Regions from separate parts of the Streptomyces sp. NPDC101151 genome, predicted to be linked through region 1. Evidence: predicted binding sites of a transcription regulator. Region 1 holds the regulator's gene; the other holds the start of a gene.

Region 1 (7,835 bases):
CTTCCAGCTGCCCCAGTACGTCAGCCGCTTGGACCGACCGCCGTCGACCGGGGCGATGTGCACCTCGGGGGCGCCGTCGCGGGTGGAGGTCCAGGCGACGGTCGTGCCGTCGGGCGAGATACGGGGATGGTTCACCGGCACGTTGTCGGCGCTAACCCGCCAGGCCCGCCCGCCCTCCAGGGGCGCCAGCCATACGTCGTCCTCGGCGGCGAAGGCCACCAAGTCGCCGTGGAGATGGGGGAATCGGAGGTAGCCGGAGGATCCCGTCGAAGCGCCCTGAGTCACCCCGTCACTCTACGCAGCGTCCGGCGCCAGCGCCCCTGGTTCGGATCACTTGCCCTGCACGGGCCAGCAGGTCGGATCAGCCTTGCACCACAACGTCCGCGTCACGGTCACGGTGACGGTCGGCTGCCCGCCGGGGGGCCGGTAGGTGACGGGCGGCTTGTAGGTCGGCCCCTTCGTGGCGTCGCAGTCGCCGAGCCCGCTGACGTGGAACACCTGCCTGCCGCCGACCCTCGCCGTCAGATCCCCGCGGACACAGGCGCCGTCGACCGCCTTGGTCACCTTCCCGGTGACGGTGATCTTCCGCCCGTCCGTGGTCTGCCCCTGACAGTCGACGGAGACGACGGTGGACTCGGTCGGCGAGGGGGGCTTCCCGGGCGTGTAGCCGCCCTTGCCGTAGTTCCCGGTGCAGGAGAGCCAACTGACGTCCACATGCTGCCGCTTCAGCTTCGCGGTCGCGGTCTGGTCGGTGGTGTACGCCGCCGAGGCCGAGCTGAGATCCCCCGGCCGGCACGCCGTCACCGCACCCACGCTCGCCACCGCGAGTCCTGCCACGGCCAGCACGCGCACGGGTCGCGGCCGACGCCGAATCCGCCTCAATACCCCCATGGAGGGCAGCGTGCCACCGGCCCGCGCACGGCGGAAGGCCGCATATGGCCACTCGTCAGTTCGGAGACGTCACCATCGGATGACACACGGGCCCACTTCGGCCTGCACGGGACGCTCGTCCGTGTACGCCCTGTCGCGCGCCCGGTCCCCGTCGACAACGACCCGGTGGTCAGAGGCCACCCGGTGCTGTCCTTCGGAGCCGCCGGCGAGTGGGTGGAGCTGTGGGACCCGGGCACAGCGCACCGCTCCTTCGCCGTGCGCCGTGCGGACGTCCAGCCGATTCCCGCGGAAAACCCGAGGCGGGGCGCTGCCCGGCCGCCTAGCCTGGCCGGATGCGCAGTGAACGCAGGCTCAGGCGCCTTGTGGTGGAGGGGACCGTCCACCGGTGGACCGTCCGGCACCGGCACACGGTCGGTGCGCCCTGCCGGGAGGTGCTGGCCCTGTACCGGGACGGGGCCGCCACCCTGATCGTGTTCCGGAACGGGGCGGGGCGGGTCGCCGGCGGTGGCATGGGCTACAGCCATTCCGGGCTGGTCGCCGATGGACGCGGGCACTCGGTCAATCTGCACGAACCCGGTGTCGTACGGGCCTTCGTGGACGAGGTGCGGAGCCGCGGGTGGGCGGCCGGCGAGCTGGACGGGTGGGAGCTGCTGCCCTCCGTCGCCGTCAGCCGCGCAGCAGCAGCCACTCCTGGAGTTCCACCAGATTGCCCTCCGGGTCCCTGAGGTGGGCCGCGCGCATGCGGTCGGTCATGGGAGCCGGGCCGTGGACGAGGGTGGCGCCGCGGGCGGTGATCTGCTCGCAGTAGGCGTCGAGGTCGTCGACGCGCAGGACGACCAGGGACCGGTGGCCCGTCGCCGTGTCGCCCAGCTCGTCCAGGATCTCGGCCATCATGGCGCGGTCCTGCAGCGCGATCCCGGCGGAGCCGGCGTGCGGGCTGAACTTCTCGTACGGGCCCTCGGTCGCGCCCGACTGCGGCTTGAGGCCGAGGACCTCGGCGTAGAAGCGGTAGCAGGCGGCGAAGTCGGTGACCAGGAGCCGTATCTGGGCGAGTTCCATCGTGTTCCCCAGGTGTCAGGACCAGCGGCCGGTGCGGCCCAGGAGGAGTGCCGCGGCGGCGGTGCCGGCGGTGGAGGTGCGCAGCACGGTGGGGCCGAGCACATAAGGGTGTGCGCCCGCCTGAGCGAAGAGGGCCAGCTCTTCGGGCGAGACGCCGCCCTCGGGGCCGACGACGAGCACGATCTCGCCCTCGGTGGGGAGTTCGGCGGTGGCGAGCCGCTCGTCGCCGCTCTCGTGGAGTACGGCCGCGAAGTCCGCCTTGGCCAGAAGTGAGGCAACCTGCTTGGCCGTCGCCGCGTCCGCGACCTCGGGGAAGCGGATCCGGCGGGACTGCTTGCCGGCTTCCCGGGCGGTGGCCCGCCACTTGCCGAGCGCCTTCTGACCGCGGTCGCCCTTCCACTGTGTGATGCACCGGGACGCCTGCCAGGGCACGATGGCGTCGACGCCGACCTCGGTCATCGTCTCGACGGCCAGCTCGCCCCGGTCGCCCTTCGGGAGGGCCTGGACGACGGTGATACGGGGGGACTCCTCGGGTTCCTCGTGGACGGACTCCAGGTCCATGACCACCAGGCGGTCCTTGCCCTCGGCCGCCTTGACGACACCCTCGGCCCAGCGGCCGCGCCCGTCGGTGAGGACGACGTCCTCGCCCGGCCGCAGCCGCTTCACGGAGACGGCGTGCCGTCCTTCGGGCCCGTCGAGCACGAACTCCGGCCCGACGCCTTCGAGTCGGTCCACCACGAAGACCGGGGCGGTCATCGCCCGTCACCTCCGGCCGACAACGCTGTCCGAGCGGCGGCGAGTTCGGCCGCCAGCACCCCCACCAGCTCCCCGGCCGGCAGCTCCCGGGCCATCCGGTGTCCCTGGCCCGCCCACAGCGCCATGCCCTGCGCGTCACCGGCCTTGGCGGCGGCCTTGCGCAGCGGCGAGGTCAGGTGGTGGATCTCGGGGTAGGCGGCGGGGGCGTAGGGGCCGTGCTCGCGCAGGAAGCGATTGACCAGTCCGCGCGCCGGGCGGCCGGAGAAGGCGCGGGTCAACTCGGTGCGTGCGTACAGGGGGTTGGTCAGCGCCTGCTTGTGCAGGGCGTGGGCGCCTGACTCGGGGGTGGCGAGGAACGCCGTGCCCAGCTGGGCCGCGCTCGCGCCCGCCGCGAGGACGGCGGCGATCTGGCTGCCGCGCATGATGCCGCCGGCCGCGACGACCGGGATGCTCACGGCCTCCCGGATCTGCGCGACCAGCGACAGCAGGCCGATGCCGGAGCCGTCGTTCTCCGGGATGTCCCGGTGGGTGCCCTGGTGACCGCCGGCCTCCACGCCCTGCGCGATCACCGCGTCCGCCCCGGCCCGCTCGACCGCGAGGGCCTCCTCGGCGGTGGTGACGGTGACCAGGGTGAAGGTCCCGGCCCGGCGCAGGGAGTCCAGGACCTCCCGGCCCGGGACGCCGAAGTGGAAGGAGACCACCGGCACCGGGTTGTCGAGGAGGACGGCGAGCTTTGCGTCGTAGCCGTCGTCCCGGCCGCTGTCGGGGTCGCCCAGTTCGGTCTCGTACCAGGCGGCCTCACCGGCCAGCTGATGGGCGTAGACCTCGACGGCGCCCGACGGGGGCACGGCATTGGCCGCTCCGGTGGGGCCGGTGTTCGCACCGGGGTATTCCGGCTGGGGCATGAAGAGGTTCACGCCGAAGGGCCGGCTCGTGAGCCCCCGCAGCTGCTTGATCTCCTGGTACATGCCGTCGGCGGTCTTGTATCCGGCGGCGAGGAACCCGAGACCGCCCGCCTCGGACACGGCGGCGGCGAGCTGCGGGACGGAGACACCGCCCGCCATGGGGGCCTGCACGATCGGCTGGGGGAAGAGATCGGTCAGTGCGGAGGACATGACGGCATGTTGTCACGTCCTTTGAACAAGTCCGAATCCGGGCTTCCCGTGGCATAGGCCGCGGGCATAAGGGGGTGCCGAGGCACCCCCTCCGAGAGCCTCAGCGCCCGTTGAACGCGTCCTTCAACCGTGAGAACAGCCCCTGCTGCCCGGGCTGGAACTGTCCCTGCGGCCGTTCCTCGCCCCGCAGCTTCGCCAGCTCGCGCAGCACTCGCTCCTGCTCGGGGTCCAGCTTGCTCGGGGTCATGACCTCGACGTGGACGATCAGATCGCCCCGGCCGCCGCCGCGCAGATGCGTGACGCCCCGGTTGTGCAGCGGGATCGACTGGCCGGACTGGGTGCCGGGCCGGATGTCGACCTCCTCCATGCCGTCCAGGGTCTCCAGCGGCACCTTGGTGCCGAGGGCCGCCGCCGTCATCGGGATCGTGACCGTGCAGTGCAGGTCGTCGCCGCGCCGCTGGAAGGTCTGGTGCGGCAGCTCGTGGATCTCGACGTACAGGTCACCGGCCGGACCGCCGCCGGGGCCGACCTCGCCCTCGCCGGCGAGCTGGATCCGGGTGCCGTTGTCGACACCGGCCGGGATCTTGACGGTGAGGGTGCGCCGGGAGCGGACCCGGCCGTCGCCCGCGCACTCCGGGCACGGGGTCGGCACGACCGTGCCGAAGCCCTGGCACTGGGGGCAGGGGCGGGAGGTCATGACCTGGCCCAGGAAGGACCGGGTCACCTGGGAGACCTCACCGCGGCCACGGCACATGTCACACGTCTGGGCGGACGTGCCGGGAGCCGCGCCCTCACCGTTGCAGGTGTTGCAGACGACCGCGGTGTCGACCTGGATGTCCTTGGTCGTCCCGAAGGCCGCCTCGTCCAGCTCGACCTCGATCCGGATCATCGCGTCCTGGCCGCGCCGGGTGCGCGAGCGCGGGCCGCGCTGCGACGCCGTACCGAAGAACGCGTCCATGATGTCGGAGAAGTTGCCGAAGCCACCGGCCCCGAAGCCGCCCGCACCGGCACCGCCGGCCTGGGAGAGCGGGTCGCCGCCGAGGTCGTAGACCTGCTTCTTCTGCGGGTCCGACAAAACCTCGTAAGCGGCGTTGATCTCCTTGAACCGCTCCTGGGTCTTCGGGTCGGGATTGACGTCCGGGTGCAGCTCGCGCGCGAGCCGACGGAACGCCTTCTTGATCTCATCCTGCGACGCGTCGCGGCGCACGCCGAGAACGGCGTAGTAGTCCGTGGCCACTTACGACTCCGCCAGGATCTGTCCGACGTACCGTGCCACTGCGCGTACCGCTCCCATCGTTCCCGGATAGTCCATGCGGGTCGGTCCGACCACGCCGAGCTTGGCAACCGCCTCGCCGCCCGAACCGTAGCCGACCGACACGACGGAGGTGGAGTTGAGTCCCTCATGGGCGTTCTCGTGCCCGATGCGCACGGTCATGCCCGGATCCTTCGCCTCGCCCAGGAGCTTGAGGAGCACGACCTGCTCCTCGAGGGCCTCCAGGACAGGCCGGATCATGAGGGGAAAATCATGTCCGAAGCGGGTGAGATTGGCGGTACCGCCGATCATCAGCCGCTCCTCGTTCTCCTCGACCAGTGTCTCCAGCAGTGTGGAGAGCACCGTGGAGACCGTACCGCGGTCCTCGAGCTCGAAGGCATCGGGCAGGTCCTCGACCAGACTCGGCACGTCGGTGAACCGGCGGCCCGCGACCCGGCTGTTCAGCCGGGCCCTGAAGTCCGCCAGGGACGCCTCCCCGAAGGGCGCCGGGCAGTCGACCATCCGCTGCTCCACCCGGCCCGTGTCCGTGATCAGCACGAGCATCACACGCGCGGGCGCGAGGGAGAGCAGCTCCACGTGCCGCACGGTCGAGCGGGTCAGGGACGGGTACTGCACGACGGCGACCTGCCGGGTCAGCTGCGCGAGCAGCCGTACCGTGCGGGCCACGACGTCGTCGAGATCGACGGCGCCTTCCAGGAAGTTCTGGATGGCCCGGCGCTCGGGCGGCGTCATCGGCTTGACGCCCGCGAGCTTGTCCACGAACAGCCGGTAGCCCTTGTCCGTGGGGATGCGCCCGGCACTGGTGTGCGGCTGGGCGATGAACCCCTCGTCCTCCAGGGCAGCCATGTCGTTGCGCACGGTCGCCGGGGAGACGCCGAGGTTGTGCCGCTCGGTGAGCGCTTTCGATCCCACCGGCTCCTCGGTGCCCACGTAGTCCTGGACGATGGCGCGCAGCACCTGAAGCCTGCGTTCACTCAGCATCCGCGCGCACCTCCCGCATGTCTTCCCCTCGGCCCTTCGCGTCACCCACCTGGCACTCTGCGTCTCCGAGTGCCAGCGATCCCCGGCCCAGTGTACGGCCGTGGGGTACTCACTGGGCAAGGTCGGTCCTGCCGATGGGTCCCCCCCGCCCGAGCGAAGCCGGGAGCGGGGGAAGGTTGTACCGCTAGCGTCGCGGTATGACGGTGACTTGGGAAGAGCTGGGGTGGGAGCGGCTGGCGCCCGGGGTCGGGCGGTGCCGGCTGCCCGGCTGGGACTGCACCGCGGGCCTGGTCGTCGGCGCGGGCACGGCGCTGGTGGTGGACGCCGGGTCGAGTCTGGCCGAGGGCGAGCGGGTGCGGACGCGGGCACAGCAGCTGGCGGGGCACCGTGTGACCCATCTCGCGCTCACCCACCCCCACTTCGACCACGTCTTCGGCGCGGCCGCCTTCGCCGGGGCCGAGGTGTACGCGGCGGTGGGCATCGACGCGGTCTTCGCGCACGAACGCGAGGACCTGCGCCTGGACGCGATCAGGAACGGCCTGCCGGAGTCGGACGCGGACGAGGCGGTGGACGCCCTGGTCCCGCCCCGGCATCCGGTCTCGGGCGAGTGGACGCTGGACCTCGGCGACGGCCGCCAGGCGTTGCTGGCCAACGTGGGCCCCGGCCACACGGCGCACGATCTCGCGGTCCTCGTCCCCGGCTCGGCCTCCGGCGGGCCGGAGGTGGTCTTCTGCGGCGACCTGGTCGAGGAGTCCGGCGAGCCCCAGGCGGGCCCGGACGCCGTACCGTCGCGATGGCCGGACGCGCTCGGCCGGTTGCTCGCCCTGGGCGGCGAGGACGCACTGTACGTGCCCGGTCACGGAGCGGTGGTGGACGCCGCGTTCGTACGACGGCAACGCGACGAGCTGGCAGCACGTTTCGGCGTGTCGTGAGTGCGGGTCCCGCGGTTCTCCTATCGTCATCCGAATGCGCCCACCCGTCTCCCGCCACCGCCCTTCCGACGAGGGCCCTTCGGGCCCGCGCTCTCGTACGTACACCCCCGACCTGACCCCGCCGTGGAAGAAGCCCAGGCCCGTGCCCGAGGTACCGGCCGAGCCGGGGCTGGTGGTGGAGGAGCCCGGTACCGGGTTCTGCGGGGCGGTGATCCGCTGCGAGGCGGGCACGGTGACGCTGGAGGACCGGTTCGGCAAGCACCGGGTGTTCCCGCTGGAGCCGCGCGGCTTCCTGCTGGAGGGCAGGGCGGTCACCCTGGTGAAGGCCTCCTCGGGTCCGGTGCGGCCCACCCGGACGGCATCCGGTTCGGTGGCCGTGCCCGGCGCACGCGCGCGTGTGGCCCGGGCCGGCCGTATCTACGTCGAGGGCCGGCACGACGCCGAGCTGGTCGAGAAGGTGTGGGGCGACGACCTGCGCATCGAGGGCGTGGTCGTGGAGTACCTGGAGGGCGTGGACGACCTGCCGTCGATCGTGGCCGGGTTCGGGCCGGGGCCGGACGCGCGCCTGGGTGTGCTCGTGGATCACTTGGTGCCGGGCACGAAGGAGTGGCGGATCGCGGAGTCCGTGACCAGTGAGCACGCGTTGGTCGTCGGCCACCCGTACATCGACATCTGGGAGGCGGTGAAGCCGTCGTCCCTGGGGATCCCCGGCTGGCCCCGGGTGCCGCGCGGCCAGGACTGGAAGACGGGGGTGTGCCGGGCGCTGGGCTGGCCGGAGAACACGGGGGCCGCTTGGCAGGGGATTCTGTCGTGCGTGCGGTCCTACAA
Region 2 (7,835 bases), on a different contig from region 1:
ACGCCGCCCGGGGAGAACATCCGGGTCATCGGCGCCATCGCGATCCGGTTGGGCACGGTGAGCCCGTTGATGGAGATCGGACGGGAGAGGATCTGGGCCGCGCGGGAGGCGGGGGGCGTCGTGACGGTCACGTGGGGGCTCCTGGTGGGTGACTCGGTTGACCGGCTGGTATGTGCACGCGCATTGTTGCACCTCCTCAAGCAACGACCCACCCCCTCTCCTCATTCCGACCGGGGACGCACCGTCCAGTGATCCCGGACACACCCGGGACATCAGGGCAGCTCGGCCGTTGGGCGCGAGCAGGCGTCCCGGTTCAGGCGCCGCCCCCTTCCCGCAACACCTCGTCCGGCGCCACCTCCACCTCCCCCAGCCCGTCCGGCGGGCAGTCCCATTCCCGCCCACCGCCGATGGGCCGTAGCTGCACATAACCCCCTACGCGCGCCATGACCTCACCGATACGCCCGGTCCGCACGTCCACCGCGTACGTCCCGATCTCCCCGTTCACACGCCCCCGCCCGACCGCCGCAGCGCCGCCGCCAGCCGCGAGGCCACGCCCAGGTTGCAGCGGCCCAGATCGACCAGGGCGTACGGGTGGCCGTGGGCGCCGGTCACCGGGTCGATCCGCAGCGAGGGCAGGACGATCCCTACGTCATGCAGGGCCGCACGCAGCCGCTCGACGGCCTCCTCCGCGGACCGGGCGGGCCGCTCGTCCGCCGCCGATTCCTTCGTCTCCATTGCGCCAGTCCCTTCACGGTGGGTGTTCGCGTTCGCTACACAGCGTGGGCATCGGCGCCCTAACCTGGCTAGTCACGGCGTCCCAACAACCCCTGCTGTCAGATCGGGAGTTGCCATGGCAGGACCTAAGGACCTCGACCCGTCGTCATCGCCCAGGGCCCTGCTGGGTGCGGAGCTGCGACACGCACGCGAGAAGGCCGGGATGAGCCAGGAGGAGCTGGGCCATCGGTTGTTCGTGAGCGGGTCGTTCATCGGGCAGCTGGAGGCGGGGACGCGGCGGATGCAGATGGAGTACGCGCGGACACTGGACGAAGTCCTGGGGACGGAGGACTTCTTCGCGCGGAACTGCAAGGCGGTAGCCAGGTCGAAGTATCCGGACCACTTCGCGGAGGCGGCGGAGGCTGAGGCAGTCGCATCGGCCATCAAGGAGTACGCCCCCTTGCTGATTCCGGGATTGCTTCAGACGCGCGAATACGCACGGGCCGTCTTCCGCGCGTATCGGCCAACGGCAACCGAGGACGTCATCGACGAGCTGTTGGGGGCCCGGCTGGAGCGAGCCCGCATCCTCGACGATCCAACAAAGCCCCTGTTGTGGGCAGTGCTTGACGAGGCCGTCGTGCGTCGCGCGACAGGTGGGACGGCAGTTATGGCGGAGGCCCTGCGGCATGTGACGACGCTGGTCCGGCAACACCGGATCATCGTGCAGGTGCTGCCCTTCAGCGCGGGGGCGCACGCGGCCATGACGGGCGCCCTGACGCTCATGGCCTTCGACGGCGCCCCACCACTCGCCTTCATCGAAGGCCCGAGCATGGGGCGGCTTGAGGACGACCCGCCCACCGTCGCGCGCCACGAACTGACCTACGATTTACTCCGGGCCAGCGCCCTCTCACCTCGGGAATCCCTGGCCCTGATCGAGTCAGCGGCAGAGGATTACGCCCATGAAGATCAGCTCTGAGCACGTCCTGGACACAACCACCTGGCGCAAGTCCAGCTACAGCGGCGGCGAAGGAGGAAACTGCCTCGAAGTAGCCGACGGCCACTCCACCCTCGTCCCTGTCCGCGACTCCAAGGCCCCTCACGGCCCGAAGCTCGTGTTCCGGCCGGACGCCTGGTCGGCCTTCATCGAAAACCTCAGACGCCTCGGCGCTTGAGCCTCGGGCGTCGAGCCCCGAGACCTGTTTTCAAGGAATGGGTGGAGGGCCTCAACCCACCCTCCCACCCGGCGAGTTGACGTGACGCATTCGGTTTGCCACGCACAGTTACGATCGCCTAGCGTGCCCGCATAACGAACAGCCCCCACCAGGCGCTACCAACACCTGCGGGGGCTTGACCAACGAGATCGAAAGCAGTCGATCCCATGGCTGATGCCAAGCTTGGTGCTGCCCCCCTGCCCGCGCACGCGACCCCGCACCCGATGGCCAATCCGGGTTACGGCAAGCGCTCCGCGCCTGACCAACCCGCGACAACAGCACCGTCGTTGTCTACAGCGAGCCCAAAGACGGCATCGTCTCTCACTCCTGGGGTTCCCCTGTGGAGGTCCCCGACCCCGTCGGCCTCACCCTCGACACTTCGGAGCTCAAGGAGTACGCCGACTGAACACGCCCGAGGGCGGCACCCCCAGCCAGAAGCTGGAAGCACCGCCCTCGGTCCGTAGGACAGGCGATCAACCGTCAGGTCGATCAGAAGTCCATGTCACCGCCCGGCATGCCGCCCGGAGCGGCCGCGGCGGCCTTCTCCGGCTTGTCGGCGATGACGGCCTCGGTGGTGAGGAACAGCGCGGCGATGGAGGCGGCGTTCTGCAGGGCAGAGCGGGTCACCTTCGCCGGGTCGATGATGCCCTCGGCGATCATGTCGACGTACTCGCCGGTGGCGGCGTTCAGACCGTGACCGACGGCCAGGTTGCGCACCTTCTCCACGACGACGCCGCCCTCGAGACCACCGTTGACGGCGATCTGCTTCAGCGGGGCCTCCAGCGCGAGCTTCACGGCGTTGGCGCCGGTCGCCTCGTCACCCTGCAGGTCCAGCTTCTCGAAGACCGAGGAAGCCTGCAGCAGAGCCACGCCACCACCGGCGACGATGCCCTCCTCGACGGCGGCCTTCGCGTTGCGGACGGCGTCCTCGATGCGGTGCTTGCGCTCCTTGAGCTCCACCTCGGTGGCGGCACCGGCCTTGATGACCGCGACACCGCCGGCGAGCTTCGCCAGGCGCTCCTGCAGCTTCTCGCGGTCGTAGTCCGAGTCGCTGTTCTCGATCTCGGCGCGGATCTGGTTGACCCGGCCGCCCACCTGCTCCGAGGAGCCGGCACCGTCGACGATGGTGGTCTCGTCCTTGGTGATGACGACCTTGCGGGCGCGGCCCAGGAGGTCCAGGGTCGCGTTCTCCAGCTTGAGGCCGACCTCCTCGGAGATGACCTCGCCGCCCGTGAGGATGGCGATGTCGCCGAGCATGGCCTTGCGGCGGTCGCCGAAGCCCGGGGCCTTGACGGCGACGGACTTGAAGGTGCCGCGGATCTTGTTGACGACCAGGGTCGACAGGGCCTCGCCCTCGACGTCCTCGGCGATGATCAGCAGCGGCTTGCCCGACTGCATGACCTTCTCCAGGAGCGGGAGCAGGTCCTTGACGGAGCCGATCTTGGAGTTGGCGATGAGGATGTACGGGTCCTCGAGCGACGCCTCCATGCGCTCCATGTCGGTCGCGAAGTAGGCGGAGATGTAGCCCTTGTCGAAGCGCATGCCCTCGGTGAGCTCGAGCTCCAGACCGAAGGTGTTGCTCTCCTCGACGGTGATGACGCCTTCCTTGCCGACCTTGTCCATGGCCTCGGCGATCAGCTCGCCGATCTGGGTGTCGGCGGCGGAGATGGAGGCCGTGGAAGCGATCTGCTCCTTGGTCTCGACGTCCTTGGCCTGCTCCAGCAGGGCGGCGGAGACGGCCTCGACGGCCTTCTCGATACCGCGCTTCAGAGCCATCGGGTTGGCACCCGCGGCGACGTTGCGCAGACCCTCCTTGACCAGGGCCTGGGCGAGCACGGTCGCGGTGGTCGTACCGTCACCGGCGACGTCGTCCGTCTTCTTGGCGACTTCCTTGACCAGCTCGGCGCCGATCTTCTCGTACGGGTCCTCGAGCTCGATCTCCTTGGCGATGGAGACACCGTCGTTGGTGATCGTGGGGGCGCCCCACTTCTTCTCGAGGACGACGTTGCGGCCCTTGGGGCCGAGCGTCACCTTCACGGCGTCCGCGAGCTGGTTCATGCCGCGCTCGAGGCCGCGCCGCGCCTCCTCGTCGAACGCGATGATCTTGGCCATGTGAAGTGGTCCCTCCAGGACTGGGGGTGATTCCTTCGGACCGCGCCCGCGCCCGCGACGGACGGCTCGCCGACCTGTGGTTCCTTGCCCCACCTGGCCTGCGGGCCTCACCGACCCGGTCCTTCTTTGTCACTCTCACCTTCAGAGTGCTAACGCCAATGATTAGCACTCGCCCCGTCCGAGTGCAAGAAGCACCCGCGAAGCGGACCCCTTGAGGGGTGGCGGTCGGGCGACGGGCGGGCGCAAGCGCCTCGGGAGGATCCGCAGGTGGGCGGCGCTCCCCGTACCGGGGCAGACCGAAGGGCCCGTACCCCGGGAGGCACGGGCCCTTCGAAGATGAACAGAAGAACGTCGCTGTCAGTCGACGCGTGCGTCAGCTGGTCGCCAGTCGGACCATGTCCGCCTGCGGACCCTTCTGGCCCTGCGAGATCTCGAAATCGACCCGCTGCCCCTCTTCCAGGGTGCGGTAACCGTCCATCTGGATCGCGCTGTAGTGGACGAAAACATCCGCACCACCGTCGACCGCGATGAAGCCGTACCCCTTCTCCGCGTTGAACCACTTGACGGTGCCCTGAGCCATGCCTAACTCCCCTATTACTGGCCCTTGCACAGATCCACACTTCGCGGACCCGGGTCAGACCTCACCCCCCATTGGTCGGGGGCGTGCGCCGGAACGCGTCGACCGCGGCTGAATGTATCTGTCCAACTGCCGTCTGCAACAGGTCAATCGGACGAGAATTCTGGACGAGCCCGGTCCGGAATCTGGCGAGAATTCGTCCGAATTCAGGGCAAGTCGGGCCCCATAAAGGGAGCATAGGCCGCATATGACCCGCCCACTTTGGCTACTTCTTGTCGGGGCGTACGGCATGATTCCGGGGCCTGCGACCCGCAGATCCGGAACGCGTTCCCCAACTGTACCGCGCTCAATCACACTGAATTGCCCCCTCCGCTTCTCTCACGGAGGGGGCAATCCGATGAACAATCGGTAACCGGGGTTACCGAAGGTAATGATCGGTCATTCGGTCATCCGCCGGCGACGGCAGGAATGATGGAGACACCGGCACCGTCCGGGGTCGCGGTTTCCAGGCCCTGCTCGAAGCGGACGTCGTCGTCGTTGACGTACACGTTGACGAAGCGGCGCAGCTTGCCCTGGTCGTCCAGCACCCGGGCGGCGATCCCGGTGTGCTTCTTCTCCAGGTCCTCGATGACCTCGGAAAGGGTCGCGCCCTCGGCGGCGACCTCGGCCCGGCCGCCGGTGTAGGTGCGCAGGATGGTGGGGATGCGAACGGTCACGCTCATGCGAGGCCAGCCTCTCGGAAGGAGTCCAGGGTCGGGCGGATGGTGGCGGTGAGGCCGGTGCCGGCCACCGCGTCGAGGGTCTTGAGGCCGTCGCCGGTGTTGAGGACGACCGTGGTGAGCGACGGGTCCAGGACGCCGTTCTCGACCAGCTTCTTCGTCACGCCGACGGTCACCCCGCCCGCCGTCTCGGCGAAGATGCCCTCGGTGCGGGCCAGCAGCTTGATCGCGTCCACCACCTGCTCGTCGGTCACGTCCTCCACCGCACCGCCGGTGCGGCGCGCGATGTCCAGGACGTAGGGCCCGTCTGCCGGGTTGCCGATGGCGAGGGACTTGGCGATCGTGTTCGGCTTCTGCGGGCGGACCACCTCGTGTCCGGCCTTGAAGGCGGTGGACACCGGCGAGCAGCCCTCGGCCTGCGCGCCGAAGATCTTGTACGGCCGGTCCTCGACCAGACCGAGCTTGATCAGCTCCTGCAGACCCTTGTCGATCTTCGTGAGCTGGGAGCCGGAGGCGATCGGGACCACGATCTGGTCCGGGAGCCGCCAGCCGAGCTGCTCGCAGATCTCGTACGCGAGGGTCTTCGAGCCCTCCGCGTAGTACGGCCGCAGGTTGACGTTGACGAAGCCCCAGCCCTCGCCGGCCGGGTCACCGATCAGCTCGGAGCAGAAACGGTTCACGTCGTCGTAGTTGCCCTCGATGCCGATCAGCTCGCCGCCGTAGACCGCGGCCATGACGACCTTGCCCTGCTCCAGGTCGTGCGGGATGAACACGCAGGAGCGGAAGCCGGCACGGGCCGCGGCGGCGCCGACGGCTCCGGCCAGGTTGCCGGTCGAGGAGCAGGAGAGCGTGGTGAAGCCGAAGGCGCGCGCGGCCTCCAGCGCCTGGGCCACCACCCGGTCCTTGAAGGAGTGCGTCGGGTTGCCGGAGTCGTCCTTCACGTACAGCCCGCCGGTGACGCCCAGCTCGCGCGCCAGGTTGTCGGCCTTGACGAGCTTGGTCCAGCCCGGGTTGATGTTCGGCTTGTCGGCCACGTCGGCGGGGACGGGCAGCAGCGGCGCGTACCGCCAGATGTTCGCCGGGCCGTCCTCGATGCGCTTACGCAGCTCTTCGGTTTCGTACGCGGAGAAGTCGTAGGCGATCTCCAGCGGGCCGAAACACTCCTCGCAGGCGAACACGGGTCCGAGGGGTACCCGGTGACCGCATTCGCGACAGCTGAGGGCGGCGGCAGGACCGAGGTCTACGGTGGGATTGCTGGTGCTTGCAACTGTCTGCACAGCCATGGAGGCGAGGCCCTTTCTCCTCATCTTCCTCACGACGCATCTCGCCGTGAGACGGATTTGGCACCTTCCCTAGCCGGGAGCCTCGCTGGAGAACGAGAACCGACTGGAGGGTTGCCGGGGCTTCATCGGGCCGTGTCCCTCTGCCCCTCTGGATGAGCTGTATGTGGTTGTAAACGCTCTTGAGTCACGACATGCGATGGTCATCGGCGTTGTTCAAGACTGTAACCGAAGGCCAGGACAGTTGAGATAGTCGTCCGAACCGCGAGATGGATCACAAGGTCACACCGAGTGATCACGACAGTGAGGAGCCGCAGACCGTGCTGGAAGAAGTCGAGCGCTGGCTGGCCACCCGCTCCTGGTCCGTGGCCGATCGTCCCCTGCACCGGATACTGGCCGCCAAGCAGCGCACGGGCCAGTCCGTCTCCGTCGTCCTGCCCGCGCTGAACGAGGAGGAGACGGTCGGCGACATCGTCGCGGTCATCCGTCACGACCTCATGCAGCAGGTCCCGCTGGTCGACGAGATCGTCGTCGTCGACTCCGGTTCCACCGACCGCACCGCGCAGGTCGCCGGCGCCGCGGGCGCCCGGGTCGTCCACCGCGACGACATCCTCCCGCGCCTCCCGGCCGTCCCCGGCAAGGGCGAGGTGCTGTGGCGCTCCCTGCTGGTGACCAGCGGGGACGTCGTCTGTTTCATCGACGCCGACCTGAAGGACTTCTCCTCCGACTTCGTCTCCGGGATCGTCGGCCCGCTGCTCACCGAACCGGGCGTCGATCTGGTCAAGGCGATGTACGACCGTCCGCTCGCCGGCGCGGCGGGACAGGGCGGCCGGGTCACGGAACTCATGGCCCGCCCGCTGCTGAACATGCACTGGCCGCAGCTGGCCGGATTCGTACAGCCGCTGGGCGGCGAGTACGCGGCCCGCCGCTCGCTGCTGGAGCAGCTTCCGTTCCCGGTCGGTTACGGCGTCGAGCTGGGCATGCTGGTCGACTCCCTGCACCTCGTCGGCCTGGACGCGCTGGCCCAGGTGGACGTGGGGGTGCGCAAGCACCGCCACCAGGACGGGCAGGCGCTGGGCCGCATGGCCGCGGCGATCTACCGCACGGCGCAGCTCCGGCTCGCCCGCGGACACCTCGTACGGCCCTCCCTGACCCAGTTCGAGCGGGGCGCGGAAGGGTTCGAGCCGCGCACCTACTCGGTGGACACCGAGGAGCGGCCGCC

What was found. Region 1 encodes HrcA, which represses chaperone genes, less so after heat shock. Its sites were predicted from a motif close to TTNGCACTCNGNNNNNCNGAGTGCNAA; they were not measured.
Positions count from the first base shown of each region.
Region 2: groL (chaperonin GroEL) is a predicted target of HrcA. The motif match lies at 4,200-4,226, and genes of this name have one in related genera.

Region 1 covers NZ_JBIWPP010000013.1:23,590-31,424, reverse strand. The annotation lists gene ACIRU3_RS23875 (S41 family peptidase) at 1-285, opposite strand, end outside; gene ACIRU3_RS23870 (hypothetical protein) at 331-891, opposite strand; gene ACIRU3_RS23865 (hypothetical protein) at 1,224-1,616, shown strand; gene ACIRU3_RS23860 (VOC family protein) at 1,558-1,950, opposite strand; gene ACIRU3_RS23855 (16S rRNA (uracil(1498)-N(3))-methyltransferase) at 1,966-2,706, opposite strand; gene ACIRU3_RS23850 (nitronate monooxygenase) at 2,703-3,821, opposite strand; gene dnaJ (molecular chaperone DnaJ) at 3,922-5,058, opposite strand; gene hrcA (heat-inducible transcriptional repressor HrcA) at 5,059-6,075, opposite strand; gene ACIRU3_RS23835 (MBL fold metallo-hydrolase) at 6,273-7,007, shown strand; gene ACIRU3_RS23830 (DUF3097 domain-containing protein) at 7,042-7,835, shown strand, end outside.
Region 2 covers NZ_JBIWPP010000007.1:224,884-232,718, forward strand. The annotation lists gene ACIRU3_RS16240 (NADH:flavin oxidoreductase) at 1-131, opposite strand, end outside; gene ACIRU3_RS16245 (hypothetical protein) at 314-505, opposite strand; gene ACIRU3_RS16250 (hypothetical protein) at 502-735, opposite strand; gene ACIRU3_RS16255 (Scr1 family TA system antitoxin-like transcriptional regulator) at 851-1,690, shown strand; gene ACIRU3_RS16260 (DUF397 domain-containing protein) at 1,674-1,886, shown strand; gene groL (chaperonin GroEL) at 2,415-4,037, opposite strand; gene ACIRU3_RS16270 (cold-shock protein) at 4,411-4,617, opposite strand; gene ACIRU3_RS16275 (ubiquitin-like small modifier protein 1) at 5,061-5,336, opposite strand; gene thrC (threonine synthase) at 5,333-6,616, opposite strand; SAM riboswitch class I at 6,634-6,775, opposite strand; gene ACIRU3_RS16285 (glucosyl-3-phosphoglycerate synthase) at 6,934-7,835, shown strand, end outside.